Linked DNA regions of Amycolatopsis sp. NBC_01480. Each later gene encodes a partner of the first gene's protein in a complex. Links are inferred from orthologs where the notes say so. Each region holds a gene or a part of one and is shown in the gene's direction. Other genes may lie near its edges.

Region 1 (7,566 bases):
CTGATCGACGTGCTCACGGACCTCCCGGACAGCGTGAGCGGCCTGGCCAACGCCGGCACCATCGCGGCGGACCTCGCCGAGAACCTGCGTACCGCGCAGATCAACGACCCGGCGCTGCGCCGGTCGGCGAACCCGGTCGAGCCGGGTTCGCTGCTGATCCCGTCCGAGGGCCGGCACGCGCGGGTGTCGGTGGTGAACTTCGACGGCATCCCGGACCGGGAGGAGCAGCAGAGCTTCGTCAACCGGCTGCAGCTGGAACTGTTCGCCTGGATCAAGAAGAACCCGGCGCGGGACCGCCCGCTCGGCGGCCTGCTGGTGATGGACGAGGCGCAGGACCTGGCCCCGTCGACGAGCCACGCGGCCAGCACGGACAGCAGCATCCGGCTCGCGTCGCAGGCCCGGAAGTACGGGCTGGGCATGATCCTCGCGACACAGGCGCCGAAAGCCGTGCACAGCCGCATCTCCGGCAACGCGACCACGCAGTTCTTCGGCCGCCAGAACACCGCCGCCCACATCGACGCGGCGCGGGAACTGGCCCGCAACAAGGGCCGCGACCTGACCGACCTGGCCACCCTCCCACCCGGCACCTTCTACGTGACGAGCGACAACATCCGGTTCCAGAAGGTGCGCCCGCCCTTCTGCCTCAGCCACCACCCGGCCACGACCCTGACCGGAGACGAGGTGGTCGACCGCGCCCGGCGGTGAGGCTGTCGGCCGGAGCCGGCGAACGACGTCCGGTGGCGGGAAGGCGGTGCCGCAGACGAAAGTCAGAGATCGTCCGCAGGCCGGTGTGACACGTGCTGGAGGTGGTGCGAGGTGGCCATGGCGATCCATCGGGGTACCGCCCCGGCGACCTTGCTGCCGGTCGGCCGGCACTGCGTCAACTCGCGATCGCCCCATGAATAGCCGGGACCGGCGAAGTCGTCTCGCTCGACCAGTTCCTCGGCCAGATCGGCGAACAATTCGGCCGCCACATCGCCTTTCTTCTGTTTCCGGCGCAGTATCACGGTCCTTCGAGGCACCGTGTAACAGAGGTAGGGGAAAGGGCTTCGGGCGTTGCCCCCGGCTGCGGGAGGCTCTGGGTGCGTCACACCGTAATCGCCGTAACCGATGTCGCCGGAGCAGCCGTTGCGTACCTCGTTCCACAGCGTGACCTCTGGACGGTCAAGCAGGATTGTCGCGTAGGTCTTCCGTTCGCGTGGGATCGATCCGGCCAGAAGCTTGGTCGCCCCGGGACCCAGCAGATCTGACGTCGTCGTAGCGGCTTCCGCTATCGAAGCCACCTGATGGGCTCGTACGGTTTCGACGAATCCGGTGTCGATCACGGCATGGACGCGTCCGGGCTCGGTGCCGGTCAACCGCATGATCGATCGGATCCGCTCGGCGAGCCTCGGTGCCGGGCGGCGGATCCGGATGGCGATATCGCGGTCTTTGTGCTCGATCAGCAGCCGGACCCGCCGTAGTTCGTCGTTCGAGGCGTCGACCGAGATGACCGGGACCAAGCCGGCCCGATCGACGGCGAGGAGCCCCAGGCTCTGCACCATGGCGGATTCGATGATGTCGTCGAGGTACTCGAAAACCCCGCCCCGTTGCTGTGCCAGCGGGCTGCCGGCGGTGAGCCAAGTCGTGTCCAGCCACAAGGTCCGGTTGAATTGCGCGACGTTGACCGCGGCCTGGACGAGTGCGGGCAGCAGTTTACCGCTGGGCTTCACGGAATCGAGCAGCTCGACGATCACGTCTGCCTGCGCGTCGTCCGCGGAGCTGAGCTGGCGGAGGGCATTGAGCTCACCGCTTTTGCATTTGACTGCCACCAGCGGGCGGCCAGGGTGCATTCGCCTGCCTCCTCAAGGACGGCGATATGGCTCGAAATTCCCAGTGTCGGGGACTTTCGAGCCATAAGCTGTCCTCTGAGCAGGTGGCAGCAGTCAGCCTATGGGTGACATAGGCATTGCTCGGAGTAGTTGCTCACCAGCCGCGTCCGCGCCATTCAGCCAGCTTCGGACGTTCCGCCCCAAGCGTCGAGTCGTCCCCGTGGCCCGGATAGAACCAAGTGTCGTCCGGCAGCTCGTCGAAGATGCGCGACGACACGTCGTCAAGCAGGGACGTGAAGTCCTCAGGTGAGGTGGTCCGCCCGATGCCGCCCGGGAAGAGCGAGTCGCCCGTGAAGAGGTGCGCGTGGCCGGTCGGGTCGCGGTAGAGGAGGGCGATCGAGCCAGGGGTGTGGCCGCGCAGGTGGATCACCTCCAGGGTGACCTGGCCCACCTTCAGCGCGTCGCCGTGTTCCACCAGGAAGTCCGGGGGGATCGGCAGCGGCTCGGCGTCCAGGGGGTGCGCCGCGGTGTTCGCGCCGTTCGCGCCCGCCACCGCGCCCAGGGCCTGCCAGTGGTCCGGGTGCTGGTGGGTCGTCACGACGGTGCGCAGCGCCGGGCGCTCCGGGCCGTGCCCGATCAGGTCCGAGATGCGCTCCGGGTCGCTCGCCGCGTCGATGAGCAGGGCCTCGTTCTCGGCGCGGCAGACGAGCAGGTACGCGTTGTTGTCCATCGGCCCGACCGAAAGCTTCGTGATGGTCAGCGCATCCAGCGTGCGTCGCGCGGCGTCGCCGCCCGGTTCGACGTGCCCGGTGTAAGAGTCGACGATGTTCACAAGAGCACACGGTAGCCGGGGTGGCGCCGTCGCTTCCACCCGCGTGACCGCCACTGGCGGTGCCGCTACGGCTGTCAAGTCGCACCGATCGTGTGGTGCTGGGACTCGTCCGGGTGCTGCTCCTCATACCGGCGGTTGCTCGTCGCGATCGGTATCCTGGGATCGGACTTGAATTTCCTGTGCGCCGGCCGTCCTGGTGATCCGCGGGGCCCGGTTTCCGTGCCTCCCATGGGTCGCCCCGGCGGTCACCGGGTCCGGCGGGGTCTCGTATGGTCTCCAGCTGGTGCACCAGGAACCGGGCCGCTGCCGGACCGGACCTCGGCGTCCCGGCCCGGCGACCGCCGGGAAGCCGGAAAACCGCAGGTCAAGGCCGTGGAGCCCGTTTTTGTCGGTGGTCCGTCCTAGCATGGGCGCGGCCGCTCGTGCAGGACTTCCACCGGGCCGGCCTCCGCAGCTGAGAATGAACTGAAGGGACGTGGGCGTGGCTGATCGCCTCGTTGTTCGCGGTGCCCGCGAGCACAACCTCCGCGGCGTGGATCTCGACCTGCCCCGCGACAGCCTGATCGTGTTCACGGGCCTGTCCGGGTCGGGCAAGTCGAGCCTCGCCTTCGACACCATCTTCGCCGAGGGGCAGCGGCGTTACGTCGAGTCGCTGTCGGCGTACGCCCGGCAGTTCCTCGGGCAGATGGACAAGCCCGACGTCGACTTCATCGAGGGCCTCTCGCCCGCGGTGTCGATCGACCAGAAGTCCACCTCGCGCAACCCGCGCTCCACGGTGGGCACGATCACCGAGGTCTACGACTACCTGCGGCTGCTCTACGCCCGCGCGGGCAAGGCGCACTGCCCCAAGTGCGGCGAGCTGATCAGCAAGCAGACGCCGCAGCAGATCGTGGACCAGGTGCTCGAGATGGACGAGGGCACCCGCTTCCAGGTGCTCGCGCCGGTGGTGCGCGGGCGCAAGGGCGAGTACCTCGACCTGTTCCAGAACCTGCAGCAGCAGGGTTACGCGCGCGTGGTCGTCGACGGCACGGTGCACCCGCTCACCGACCCGCCGAAGCTGAAGAAGCAGGAGAAGCACCAGATCGGCGTGGTGATCGACCGGCTGAGCGTCAAGACCAGCTCGCGGCAGCGGCTCACCGACTCGGTGGAGACCGCGCTGCGGCTGGCCGACGGCCTGGTCGAGCTGGAGTTCGTCGACCTGCCGGAGAACGACGCGCACCGCGTGCGCGGGTTCTCCGAGAACCTGGCCTGCCCCAACGGGCACCCGCTGGCGATCGAGGACCTCGAGCCGCGCTCGTTCTCCTTCAACTCGCCCTACGGCGCGTGCCCCGAGTGCACCGGCATCGGCATCCGCAAGGAGGTCGACCCGGAGCTGGTGGTGCCCGACGACGAGCTGTCGCTGGGCGAGGGCGCCATCGCGCCGTGGGCGGGCGGGCAGAGCGCCGACTACTTCATCCGGCTGCTCGAGTCGCTGTCCGAGGCCGTCGGCTTCCGCATGGACACGCCGTGGCGCAAGCTGCCGGCGCGGGTGCAGAAGGCGGTGCTGCACGGTGTCGACGAGCAGGTGCACGTCCGCTACCGCAACCGCTACGGCCGGCAGCGCTCGTACTACGCGGCGTTCGAGGGCGTCATCCCGTTCCTCGAGCGGCGCCAGGAGCAGACCGAGTCCGAGTACATGCGCGAGCGGTACGAGGGCTACATGCGCGAGGTCCCGTGCCCGACCTGCCAGGGCACCCGGCTCAAGCCCGAGATCCTGGCCGTCACGCTGGAGCACGGCACGCAGGGCGAGCGCTCGATCGCCGAGGTCTGCGCGCTGTCGATCGACGAGGCTTCGCGGTTCCTCGACGAGCTGGTGCTCGGCCCGCGCGAGGCGATGATCGCCGGCGCCGTGCTCAAGGAGATCCAGGCGCGGCTGCGGTTCCTGCTCGACGTCGGGCTCACCTACCTCTCGCTCGACCGCGCGTCGGGCACGCTCTCCGGCGGCGAGGCGCAGCGCATCCGGCTCGCCACGCAGATCGGCTCCGGGCTGGTGGGCGTGCTGTACGTGCTGGACGAGCCGTCGATCGGCCTGCACCAGCGCGACAACCACCGGCTGATCGAGACGCTGACCCGGCTGCGCAACCTCGGCAACACGCTGATCGTGGTGGAGCACGACGAGGACACCATCCGCTCCAGCGACTGGGTGGTCGACATCGGCCCGGGCGCGGGCGAGCACGGCGGCCACATCGTCCACAGTGGACCGTACAAGAAGATGCTGAAGAACAAGGAGTCGATCACCGGGGCGTACCTGTCGGGGCAGCGCCGGATCGAGGTGCCCGCCCTGCGGCGGCCGATCGACAAGAAGCGGCAGCTGACGGTCGTCGGCGCGCGGGAGCACAACCTGCGCGGGCTGGACGTGTCGTTCCCGCTGGGCTGCCTGGTGTCGGTCACCGGCGTGTCCGGCTCGGGCAAGTCCACGCTGGTCAACGACATCCTGGCGCAGGTGCTGGCGAACAAGCTCAACGGCGCGCGCCAGGTGCCGGGGCGGCACACGCGGGTCAACGGGCTGAACAACGTCGACAAGCTGGTGCGCGTCGACCAGTCGCCGATCGGGCGGACCCCGCGGTCCAACCCGGCCACCTACACCGGCGTGTGGGACCACGTGCGCAAGCTGTTCGCGGCCACGGCCGAGGCGAAGGTGCGCGGCTACCAGCAGGGGCGCTTCTCGTTCAACGTCAAGGGCGGCCGCTGCGAGGCGTGCGCCGGCGACGGCACGATCAAGATCGAGATGAACTTCCTGCCGGACGTCTACGTCCCGTGCGAGGTCTGCAAGGGCGCGCGGTACAACCGCGAGACGCTCGAGGTGCACTACAAGGGCAAGACCGTCTCCGACGTGCTGGACATGCCGATCGAGGAGGCGGCCGAGTTCTTCGAGCCGATCAAGGCGATCCACCGGCACCTGGCCACGCTCGTCGACGTCGGGCTCGGCTACGTCCGGCTCGGGCAGCCCGCGCCGACGCTGTCGGGTGGTGAGGCCCAGCGCGTGAAGCTGGCCAGTGAGCTGCAGAAGCGCTCCACCGGCAAGACGGTCTACATCCTCGACGAGCCGACCACCGGCCTGCACTTCGAGGACATCAGCAAGCTGATCGGCGTGATCAACGGGCTGGTGGACAAGGGCAACACGGTGATCGTGATCGAGCACAACCTCGACGTCATCAAGACCTCCGACTGGATCATCGACATGGGCCCGGAAGGCGGCTCGGGCGGTGGCACGGTGGTTGCGGAGGGCACGCCGGAGTACCTGTCGGAGGTTGCGGAGAGCTACACCGGTGAGTATCTCCGCGGTGTGCTGAACCCGGCCTGACACTGTAACCCGCTTCACGCTGAACCTGGCTTGACGCTGTCTCGGCCTGACGTACTCGGCGGCGGCTCCCGCGAGAGCCGCCGCCGAATGCGTTGGCGTGTCAGCTTCAGTGGCGGGCCGGTCAGTCCTTGCCGGTGGTGCGGTGCACGACGGGGGACAGCGGACCGTAGGAGAGGGCGCGGACCCGGAAGTCCGAGCCTTGTTCGCCGGGCAGCAGGGACAGGGCGCAGGTCGTGGTGTTCGGGTCGGTCACCTCGACGGGGGTGAAGCCGGTCTCGCCGGGCTTGCGGAGTTCCAGCAGGAAGCCGGCTTCGTTGGTGGTGTGATCGGTCCAGGTGAATACGACGCTGGTGTCCTCGCCCGGGGTCGCGCGCAGGTCAGTGGGGGCGGCGGCGTCGCCGGGGCTGGGCGCGCTTGCGGCGGAGGGTTGGCGGGGTGCGGTGCTGCTGCTTGCGGTGGTGTCGCCGGATGCGGCTGCTCGGCTGGGTGCGGCGGGCTGATCAGGTGCAGCGGGCTGGCTGGGGCTCGCGGCAGTGGAGCCGACCTTGACTGCCGCTGACACCGGGCCGGAGAACGGCCGGACGCGGTAGTAGAACGGCGTTTCCGGGATCAGGTCGGGGTGGGTGTAGCTGGTCTGGTCCGGGGGAAGGAACTGCAGTGCGGTCCACGGGCCGTCCGGGGCGTTGGCGTATTCGAGCAGGTGGCCGGCGATGCCGGGACCTGCTGCGGGCCAGTGCAGGACGATGTTCGTCGGCGAGGTCAGGGTCGCGGTGAGGGCCGGGGGCTGAGCGATCGGTGGGGTGGCCGTCGGTGCAGGGGACGAGCAGGCTGTCGCGACCGAAGCTGCCGACGCGAGCAGGGTGGTGAGCGCGAGCCTCTTGGTCCGCGCAACCAGACCAGTTCGTTTGAATGGCGCGGCCAGCCCACGTATGCCGACCTTCGGGAACAGCGCGGTCCGCGCGTGCAGGCTGCCCAACGGGCGGCGGGACTTCTCGGGCACGGCAGGCCTCCGGAACGTGCGGGCGGCGGCGGTGCCGGGCCAGCTTAGGAACCGCGCCCCGTGAGCGACAAGGCACGTTCCGGTGACCGGGAGCACGCCGGTGAACCGTTCGGCGTCGGCATCCGTGTGGAAGGTGCCGGGGATCCGCACCGGCACGGAACATCGAAAGGGGGCGGCTCCCGGGTGAACACGGCGGTGGCACTGGGACGACAGGACTTCGTGGCCGGGGCCGCGACGGCTCAGGACGCAGCGGTCCGGGGCACTGCGGTCCGAAACGCGGTGGTCCGGGGCGCGGTGGTCCGCGCCCAAGCTGTTCGGGCAGCGATGGTCCGAACCGGTGCAGCCCGAGGTTCGACGACCCGAACTGCAGAGGCGCGAACCGAGCGGACCCAGGCCACACCACTGCCCCCGGCAACTCGGGAAACCGCCGGCAGCTCAAGAGTGGCGATCGGACGAGGCCGGGCCCGGCGAGCCGCCGCCGAGGAGCTGGTCGAGCGGCTCTACACCGAGCACGGCCGCAGCCTGCTGGCCTACGCGACCCGCCTCACCGGCGATCCCGCGGCCGCCGAGGATGTGGTGC
Region 2 (8,307 bases), 7.6 Mb from region 1 along the record:
GGGTTCGGCCGAGCACCTCGCCTCGTTCGCCGTGCCGCCGGTCGACGTCATCGTCTCGGGCCTGCCCTGGACGGCGATGTCCGCCGCCCGCCGGCTTTCGGTGCTGAGCGCGGTGCACGGCGCGCTTTCGCCGCACGGTCGCTTCACCACCTTCGCGTACGCGCACACCGCGTGGACGCCCCCGGCCCGCCACTTCGCCCGCTTGCTGCGAAATCGCTTCGCCGTTGTCGAGCGGACGCCCGTGGTGTGGCGCAACCTGCCACCCGCGTACGTCTACCGCGTGGCCTTGCCGGTGTTCTCGGGAAGGATCAGCCGTGACGAACCTGCTGCGGCTGCTTCTTGACGCGCCGGCGCCGCTGGTCTACCTGGTCTGCGCGCTGCTGATCACGGCCGAGACGGCGCTGCTGCCGGGGATCGTGCTGCCGACGCTGTCCACCTTGCTGCTCATGGGTTTCCTCGTGCAGCGCGGCTCGCTCTCGTGGTGGCTGGCGCTGCCCGTCGCGGTGACCGCCGCGGTGGCCGGCGACCAGCTCGCCTACCTGGAGGGACGGCTGTGGGGGCCGCGGCTGCGCGCCTCCCGGTTCGGCCGCCGGATCGGCGCGGCCCGGTGGGACCGGGCCGAGGCCGTCGTCGCGCGCTACGGCGTGCCGGCTGTGGTGGCGGGCCGGTGCCTGGCCGGGGTGCGGACGCTGGTGCCGCGGGTGGCCGGCTCGGCGGGGTTGCCGTACGGCCGGTTCTTCGCCGGCAGCCTGTGCGCCGCGGTGCTCTGGGCCGGGACCGAGCTGGCGGTCGGCCGGCTCACCGGCTGGGCCGCGCCGTGAGCCGGGCTTCACCGGCCGAAGTGGACAGTCGCATTCGGACGGTGAAGCCGCGGCTTCCGCTCAGACGGTCGCCACGCCGGTGGCCGGCGAGCCGACGGCGCCGGGCAGCCGCAACGGGGGCGCGGTCATCAGGAACCGGGACCGCCCGTGCTCCCGCAGCCAGCTGTTCAGGCCGCTCAGGTACCACATCTCCCCGAGCGGGATGCCTTGTTTGAACAGGCAGTGCTGGTGCAGCGGGAGGGCGTGCTCCGCACCGGCCGCCGGTTCGAGGCTGAACGACTCGACGGCGACGTTGTCGGCCACGATCGCCGCCACGCCGCTGTCGGTGATCCACTGCAGCAGCCGCTCGTCGCCGCCGTCGAGCGCGGCGCAGCTGGTGCTCATCGCCTGCTGGGTCAGGTTCTCGCCGAGCTCCAGGATGACCTCGGCCAGGCCGGTGTGCAGGCACAGGATGTCGCCGGTCTCGACGGTGACGTCCTGCTCGTCCATGATCTCCGCGAGCATTTCGTACCCGACGAGGACGCGCTCGCGGCCGATCGCGCGCTCCAGGTCGACCATGACGCCGCGGCCCTGCACTGCGGTCTGGGCCATGGTCTCGATGCCGAGCGCGCCGGCGCGGGGCACCACCGAGCCGGCCGGATCGCCGATGATGTCCGTTCCGGCGCGATAGCCGTTGTAATAGGAGATGACCGGCTCGCCGGTGCCGTCGAGGTCGAACACGGCGCCCGCGTGCGCCAGCGAATCCCACTGCGTCGAGTACTGCAGGTGGATGACCGCGTAGTCGTCGTTGACCACGTCGGTGACCTGCGGCAGGAAGCGGTTGTTGTGCCCGAGCGCGGTGCTGGCCAGGGTCGGCGGCTTGCGGGGGCCGTGCGCGTACTCGCCCTTGGGGAAGTCGAGCGGCAGGCTCAGCGGGAAGGCGATGCCCTCGCGGACTTCGGCCACCGCGGCCCGGCGGCGCTCGGGCGTGATCAGGTTGAGCCGGCCGATCTGGTCGTCTTCGCCGAAATCGCCCCAGTTCGAGCCGGCGGGACGGTTCTTCCAGCGCTTCATCGTGTTCCTCCGGATTCCGACACGCGAATAGTTTTCAGTTGTTGATCTCTCTTGTATACCGTCGCGCGTTCGTGCCACTGACAGTTCCGCTGCGTGAACGCGGCCGGGCGCCGGCGTCGCGAGCGGCCCACTCGTGCGGGGAGCGGCATCTTGTCGGTGCCGGCACGTAGTCTGGGACCGTGACCGACGCTCCACTGTCCGGACTCCTCCAAGCCATCCTTCCCGACCCGGCCCTTCGCGGGGTCGTCGAGCGGGCGGGCGCCCCGTTGCTCGAACTGCAGGGCCCCGTCGCCGCGCGCCAGCTGGTCGCCGCGGCCCTCGCCGAAGAACCCGAAGCGGGCGGCGGCGGCCGTCCTGTGCTCGTGGTCACCGCCACCGGGCGGGAGGCCGACGAGCTGACCACCGCGCTGTCGGCGCTGCTCGGCCGCGAGCGGGTCGCCGACTTCCCGTCGTGGGAAACGCTGCCCCACGAACGCCTCTCGCCGCGCGCCGACACCGTCGGGCGCCGGCTGGAGGTGCTGCACCGCCTGCACACGGGCGAAGACGAGCTGCGGGTCGTCGTCTCGACCGTGCGCAGCCTGATCCAGCCGATGGCGCCCGGGCTCGGCTCGCTGGCGCCGGTCGACCTCGTGGTCGGCGAGGAGCAGAGCTTCGAAGACCTGCTGGAGCGCCTGGTCGAGCTGGCGTACACCCGGGTCGACATGGTCGAGAAGCGCGGCGAGTTCGCGGTGCGCGGCGGCATCCTCGACCTGTTCGGGCCCACCGCGCAGCACCCGGTCCGGATCGAGTTCTGGGGCGACGAGGTCAGCGAGATCCGCGCGTTCGCGGTGTCCGACCAGCGCTCGCTGCCCGGCGAGATCCAGCACGTCACCGCGCCGCCGTGCCGCGAGCTGCTGCTCACCGAAGCGGTCAAGGCGAAGGCCGCCGAGCTGGCGGGCACGTACGAGGCCGACGCGCACCTGGCCGAGATGCTCACCAAGCTCGCCGACGGCATCCCGGTGGAGGGCATGGAGGCGCTCATCCCGGTGCTCTGCGAGGACGAGCTGGAACTGCTCACCGACGCGATGCCCGTGGGCAGCCACGTGCTGCTGGCCGACCCGGAGAAGATCCGCGCCCGCGCCGCCGACCTGGTGCGCACCGGCCAGGAGTTCCTGGAGGCCTCCTGGACCACCGCCGCGGCGGGCGGCCAGGCGCCGATCGACCTCGGCGCGTCGGCCTACCGCGAGCTGACCGGGGTCGCCAAGCACGCGCAGGAGACCCGGCGCTCCTGGTGGACGATCACCCAGCTGACCACCGAGGACGCGGACGTGCTGCGCGTCGCCGTCGAGCCCGCGCCCGCGTACCGGGGCGAGCTGGAGCGCGCGATGACCGACCTGCGCGCGCACGTCGCGGCGGGCGGCACCGGTGTGCTCGTGGTCGCCGGGCAGGGCACCGCGAGCCGCGCCGTCGAGCAGCTGACCGGCGCCGAGGTCCCGGCCACGCTGGCCGGAGATGGCCTCACGGCGGTCCCGCGGGCCGGCGTCGTCACGGTCACCTGCGGCGGCCTGTCCGACGGCTTCGTGTCGCCGGAGCGGGCGCTCGTCGTGCTGTCGGAGGCCGACCTCACCGGCCGCGGCGCGAACGCCGGAACGTCCACAAAGGACCTCAACGCGAAGATGCCCTCGCGGCGGCGCAACGCGGTGGACCCGCTGGCGCTGCGGGCGGGCGATTACGTGGTGCACGAACAACACGGCATCGGTCGGTTCGTCGAGATGGTGCAGCGCACCGTCGCGGGGGCCACCCGCGAGTACCTGCTGCTGGAGTACGCCTCGTCGAAGCGCGGCCAGCCGGGCGACCGGCTCTTCGTGCCCACCGACCAGCTCGACGAGGTCTCGCGCTACGTCGGCGGCGAGCTGCCCACGCTGAACAAGCTGGGCGGCTCCGACTGGAAGAACACCAAGGCCAGGGCCAAGAAGGCGGTCAAGGAGATCGCGGCCGAGCTGGTCCAGCTGTACGCCGCTCGCCAGGCCGCGCCCGGCCACCCGTTCGGCCCGGACACGCCCTGGCAGCACGAGCTGGAGGACGCGTTCCCGTTCACCGAGACCAACGACCAGCTGGCCGCCATCGACGAGGTCAAGTCCGACATGGAGCGCGGCGTCCCGATGGACCGGGTGATCTGCGGCGACGTCGGCTACGGCAAGACCGAGATCGCCGTGCGCGCGGCGTTCAAGGCGGTGCAGGACGGCAAGCAGGTCGCCGTGCTGGTGCCCACCACGCTGCTCGCGCAGCAGCACCTGAACACCTTCGCCGAGCGCATGCAGTCGTTCCCGGTGACCATCAAGGGGCTCTCGCGGTTCACCAACAAGACCGAGTCCGACCTGGTGCTGGAACAGCTGGCCGAGGGTGAGGTCGACATCGTGATCGGCACGCACCGGCTGCTGCAGACCGGGATCCGGTACAAGGACCTCGGCCTGGTGATCGTCGACGAGGAGCAGCGGTTCGGCGTCGAGCACAAGGAGCACATCAAGGCGCTGCGCACGCACGTCGACGTGCTCACGATGTCCGCCACGCCGATCCCGCGCACGCTGGAGATGTCGCTGGCCGGCATCCGCGAGATGTCCACCATCCTGACCCCGCCGGAGGACCGGCACCCGATCCTCACGTACGTCGGCTCGTACGACGACAAGCAGGTCGGCGCCGCCGTCCGCCGCGAGCTGCTGCGCGACGGCCAGGTGTTCTACGTGCACAACCGGGTTTCGTCGATCGAGAAGGCCGCGCGGCGGATCCGCGAGCTGGTGCCCGAGGCGCGGGTGGTGACCGCCCACGGGCAGATGAACGAGGACAAGCTCGAGAAGATCATCCAGGGCTTCTGGGAGAACGAGTACGACGTGCTGGTGTGCACCACCATCGTCGAGACCGGGCTGGACATCTCCAACGCCAACACGCTGATCGTCGAGCGCGGAGACCTGCTCGGGCTCGCGCAGCTGCACCAGCTTCGCGGCCGCGTCGGGCGTGGCCGCGAGCGCGGGTACGCGTACTTCCTGTACCCGCCGGAAGCGCCGCTCACCGAGACGGCGCACGACCGGCTCGCCACCATCGCGCAGAACACCGAGCTGGGCGCGGGCATGGCCGTGGCGATGAAGGACCTGGAGATCCGCGGCGCAGGGAACATCCTGGGCGCGGAGCAGTCCGGCCACATCGCGGGCGTCGGGTTCGACCTGTACGTGCGGCTGGTCGGCGAGGCCGTGGACGCGTTCCGCCGGCACGCCGGCGCCGAGCCCGCGGAGGACGACGAACTGGCCGAGGTCCGCGTCGACCTCCCGGTGGACGCCCACATCCCGCACGACTACGTGCCGGGGGAGCGCCTGCGCCTGGAGGCCTACCGCAAGATCGCGGCGGCGCCGGACACCGCGGGCCTCGACGCGGTCCGCGAGGAACTCGTCGACCGCTACGGCCAGCCGCCCGCGCCGGTCACCCGCCTGCTCGCCGTGGCCGCCTTCCGCCACACCTGCCGCGCGGCCGGTGTCACGGAGGTCGCGGTGCAGGGCAACACGATCCGCTTCGCCCCGCTGCCGCTGGCCGACTCACAACTGGTCCGCCTCAAGCGCCTCTACCCCAAGGCGACGTACAAGGCGATCACGAACACCGTCTCGGTCCCGAAGCCGACCGAGGGCCCCGCGGGCGGCCGCATGGGCGCCCCGACACTGCGCGATGAACAACTACTGGAGTGGTGCGCCAAACTCCTGACCCACCTGACCAAAACCCCGGCCGCCGTTTGACGGGCGCGGAATGCTCGTGAGTGTTCATGACGGTTCTAACCGTCATGAACACTCACGAGCTCGGTGGTGGCCAACCGCATGAGGTGCTCCACCTCCGGGGTCGGCAGCGCGCCCGCGTCGGCCAACGGCTTCGGGCGGGGGACGCGCGGAACCTGGGCGCCCGAGCCGCCGCCGCGGCCCGGGTAGACGAGCAGGCCGCGGTCCGGGTCGGGGACCGCGTCCAGCGCGGCCGTCACCGCCGGGAGGGCTCGGAAGCGGTCGCGCCGATCCTCGCTGTCGAACTCGATCTCCAGCGTCACGCCCCAGCCGTGCACGTGCCACGTCCACTGCCCGGCGCCGTTGGTCAGCGCCGCTTCGGTCAAGTCGTCGCCGTGTGCGCGTTGCCAGGCCCGGGCCGGGAACGTGCCGTCGAGGACCTCAATCGACAACCAAGAGTCCATTTATCGACAATACCGCGCGGGCAACAAACACGGTGTTGCGTTTCGGGGGCGGGCGTATGAGAGGGTATGGCCTGTGATGCGGATCATGGGGCGCCCTCGCGCGCTGATCGCCGTTGTGGCCGGTGCGTTCCTGCTGTCGGGATGTGGTGCCGGGCCCAGTCAGGTGGGGGCCGCCGCGATCATCGACGGCCAGGTCACCTCCATCGACCAGGTGCAGGGCCTGCTGGACAAGGCGGTCCAGGAGCAGCCGTACGCCAAGCAGCTCGCGGCGCAGCACAAGCTCGACCTCGTCGGCCGGGAGATCGTGCGCCAGCAGCTGCTGCACGCGGTGGTCCTCAAGGCCGCGGCGAAGGAGAAGCTCACCGCCGACCAGGACGCGATCGGCGCGGCCATGCTCCAGGACCCGCTGGCCGGGCCGCTGCCGCAGGCCGCCACGCAGAACCAGGACTCCGCCGTCACTCAGCTGGTCTGGCGCGTGCGCGACCATCGCGAGGCGCTGACCGACCAGTACCTCGAGCAGAAGCTGGCGATCAAGTACCTGCCGACGCTCACGGTCGGCTTCGACTACACCACCGTCGGCGCGCCGAGCGCCGACGGCTCGGCGTCCTCGACCGACCCGGCCACCGCGCGCACCGACGCCATCGCCAAGGCGCGGCAGTTCGCTGCCGACCCGAAGGCCGTCCAGGGCGAGATCCAGAGCGGCGCGCAGGCCGGGGTCGAGGGCAACGTCGGCACGCAGGTGCCCGCGCTGTCCTCGCCGCAGGACGCCACGACGGTGCTGTTCGGCGTGCCCGCCAACACCGTGATCGCGTTCCAGCCCAACGCGGCGAGCAACCCGACCTGGGTCGTCGCGGTCGTGCGCCAGCGCGCCACCGACAAGCCCGTCGCCACCGACCAGGCTCAGCAGCCGACGCCGGACCAGCTCGGCGGCATCGGCATCCGGCTGCTCCAGCCGTACGTCGGCGACGTCGACTACCGCATCAACCCGCGCTACGGCGTGTGGGACTCGGTGGGCATGGGCCTCGCGCCGAACGCCAACGCCACCAAGGGGCTCGTGCTGCCGGTGCAGGGTGCCGCTCCGGCCAAGCAGTGACCGGCTCTGTTGTCGTAGTCGCCCGAGGGGCGACGCTCCCGGCCGCCGCGGTTCCGCTCTTGCGCACCGCGGCGGCGGTGTACGCGGGGTCGGACGTGGACGCCGCCGCGTTCGGCCTGCCGCCGGTCACCGAAGCGCCGTCCCTGCGCGACATCGTGCTCGTGGTCGGCTCCCTCGCCGAGCCGACGGCCGTCGCTTTGACCAAGTCCGGAGCGCGAGTGCTCCAGGCACCGGCCGATCCGCTTGTCGAGGCCGTGCTGGTGATGGACCGGCTGCGCTCGCCCGGTGGCTGCCCGTGGGACGGGGTGCAGACGCACGATTCGATGCGCAAGTACCTGGTCGAGGAGACCTACGAGCTGCTCGAGGCCATCGAGGAGAACGACCGCGCGGCCCTGCGCGAAGAACTCGGCGACGTGCTGTTGCAGGTGCTCTTCCACGCGCGGGTGGCCGCCGAAGACCCGCATGACCCGTTCACGATCGACGACGTGGCGGGCGAGCTCGTCGCCAAGCTCGTCGGCCGTCACCCCAACGTCTTCGGCGACGCCGGCCAGGTGGCCACGGCCGAGCACCAGGAGCTGAAGTGGGAAGAGCTCAAGCAGGCCGAGAAACAGCGTAAGTCCATTGTGGACGGCGTGGCGCTCGGCCAGCCCGCGGCCGCGCTCGCCGGGAAGCTCGGCCAGCGCAGCGGCCGCGCCGGCGTCCCGCTGGACCTGTTCCCCGGCGGCGCCGACGCCGCGTCCCAGCTCTTCCGCACGGCGGCCACGGCGCGCCGCGCGGGCATCGACCCCGAGGGTGATCTGCGGGCGGTCGCGAAGCAGTTCGCGCGCGACATCCGCGCCGCCGAGGACGCCGCTCGCGCCGAGGGCGTCGAGCCCGCCACGCTCGAAGCCGATGGCTGGCGCAAGTTCTGGCCGTCGGCCTGACCTGAGCGTCCGCGCGGGTGTGTCCACCACCCGTCTCAACGGATGATCGAGAAACGCGATCTGCTGCGCTTTCCGTCGTCCGTGACAATCGATCAAAACACCGACGAATTCGTTCTGCCCGGCTGGCAGACTCGCTGATGGCGCTCGGAAGTATTCGCGCCGAGCGGTAAATGTCCTGTCCGAAAAGAATCGAATTGGGTGTGATCACCATGGAGCAGA

Evidence for each region.
Region 2: the proteins of uvrA (region 1) and mfd are in contact, whole or in part, in a crystal structure (PDB 4DFC), measured with the Escherichia coli proteins. The link is inferred for Amycolatopsis sp. NBC_01480 from one-to-one orthologs.

What each region holds. Positions count from the first base shown.
Region 1 is NZ_CP109442.1:9,522,883-9,530,448, reverse strand. Bases 2,783-6,186 are described here. They hold uvrA (excinuclease ABC subunit UvrA), read left to right. Parts: upstream 2,783-3,124; coding sequence 3,125-5,986; downstream 5,987-6,186. Other genes in these bases: OG371_RS44300 (fibronectin type III domain-containing protein), read right to left, coding at 6,108-6,186. In the rest of the region: OG371_RS44320 (helicase HerA domain-containing protein), read left to right, coding at 1-705; OG371_RS44315 (beta family protein), read right to left, coding at 768-1,832; OG371_RS44310 (MBL fold metallo-hydrolase), read right to left, coding at 1,966-2,643; more of OG371_RS44300, read right to left, coding at 6,187-6,986; OG371_RS44295 (sigma-70 family RNA polymerase sigma factor), read left to right, coding at 7,428-7,566. UniProt on the Escherichia coli protein: The UvrABC repair system catalyzes the recognition and processing of DNA lesions. UvrA is an ATPase and a DNA-binding protein. A damage recognition complex composed of 2 UvrA and 2 UvrB subunits scans DNA for abnormalities.
Region 2 is NZ_CP109442.1:1,946,511-1,954,817, reverse strand. Bases 1,688-5,832 are described here. They hold mfd (transcription-repair coupling factor), read left to right. Parts: upstream 1,688-2,068; coding sequence 2,069-5,632; downstream 5,633-5,832. Other genes in these bases: OG371_RS09070 (hypothetical protein), read right to left, coding at 5,668-5,832; OG371_RS09080 (cyclase family protein), read right to left, coding at 1,688-1,874. Also shown: OG371_RS09090 (class I SAM-dependent methyltransferase), read left to right, coding at 1-343; OG371_RS09085 (DedA family protein), read left to right, coding at 315-821; more of OG371_RS09080, read right to left, coding at 882-1,687; more of OG371_RS09070, read right to left, coding at 5,833-6,072; OG371_RS09065 (hypothetical protein), read left to right, coding at 6,158-7,165; OG371_RS09060 (MazG family protein), read left to right, coding at 7,162-8,088; OG371_RS09055 (thiocillin family RiPP), read left to right, coding at 8,298-8,307. UniProt on the Escherichia coli protein: Couples transcription and DNA repair by recognizing RNA polymerase (RNAP) stalled at DNA lesions. Mediates ATP-dependent release of RNAP and its truncated transcript from the DNA, and recruitment of nucleotide excision repair machinery to the damaged site.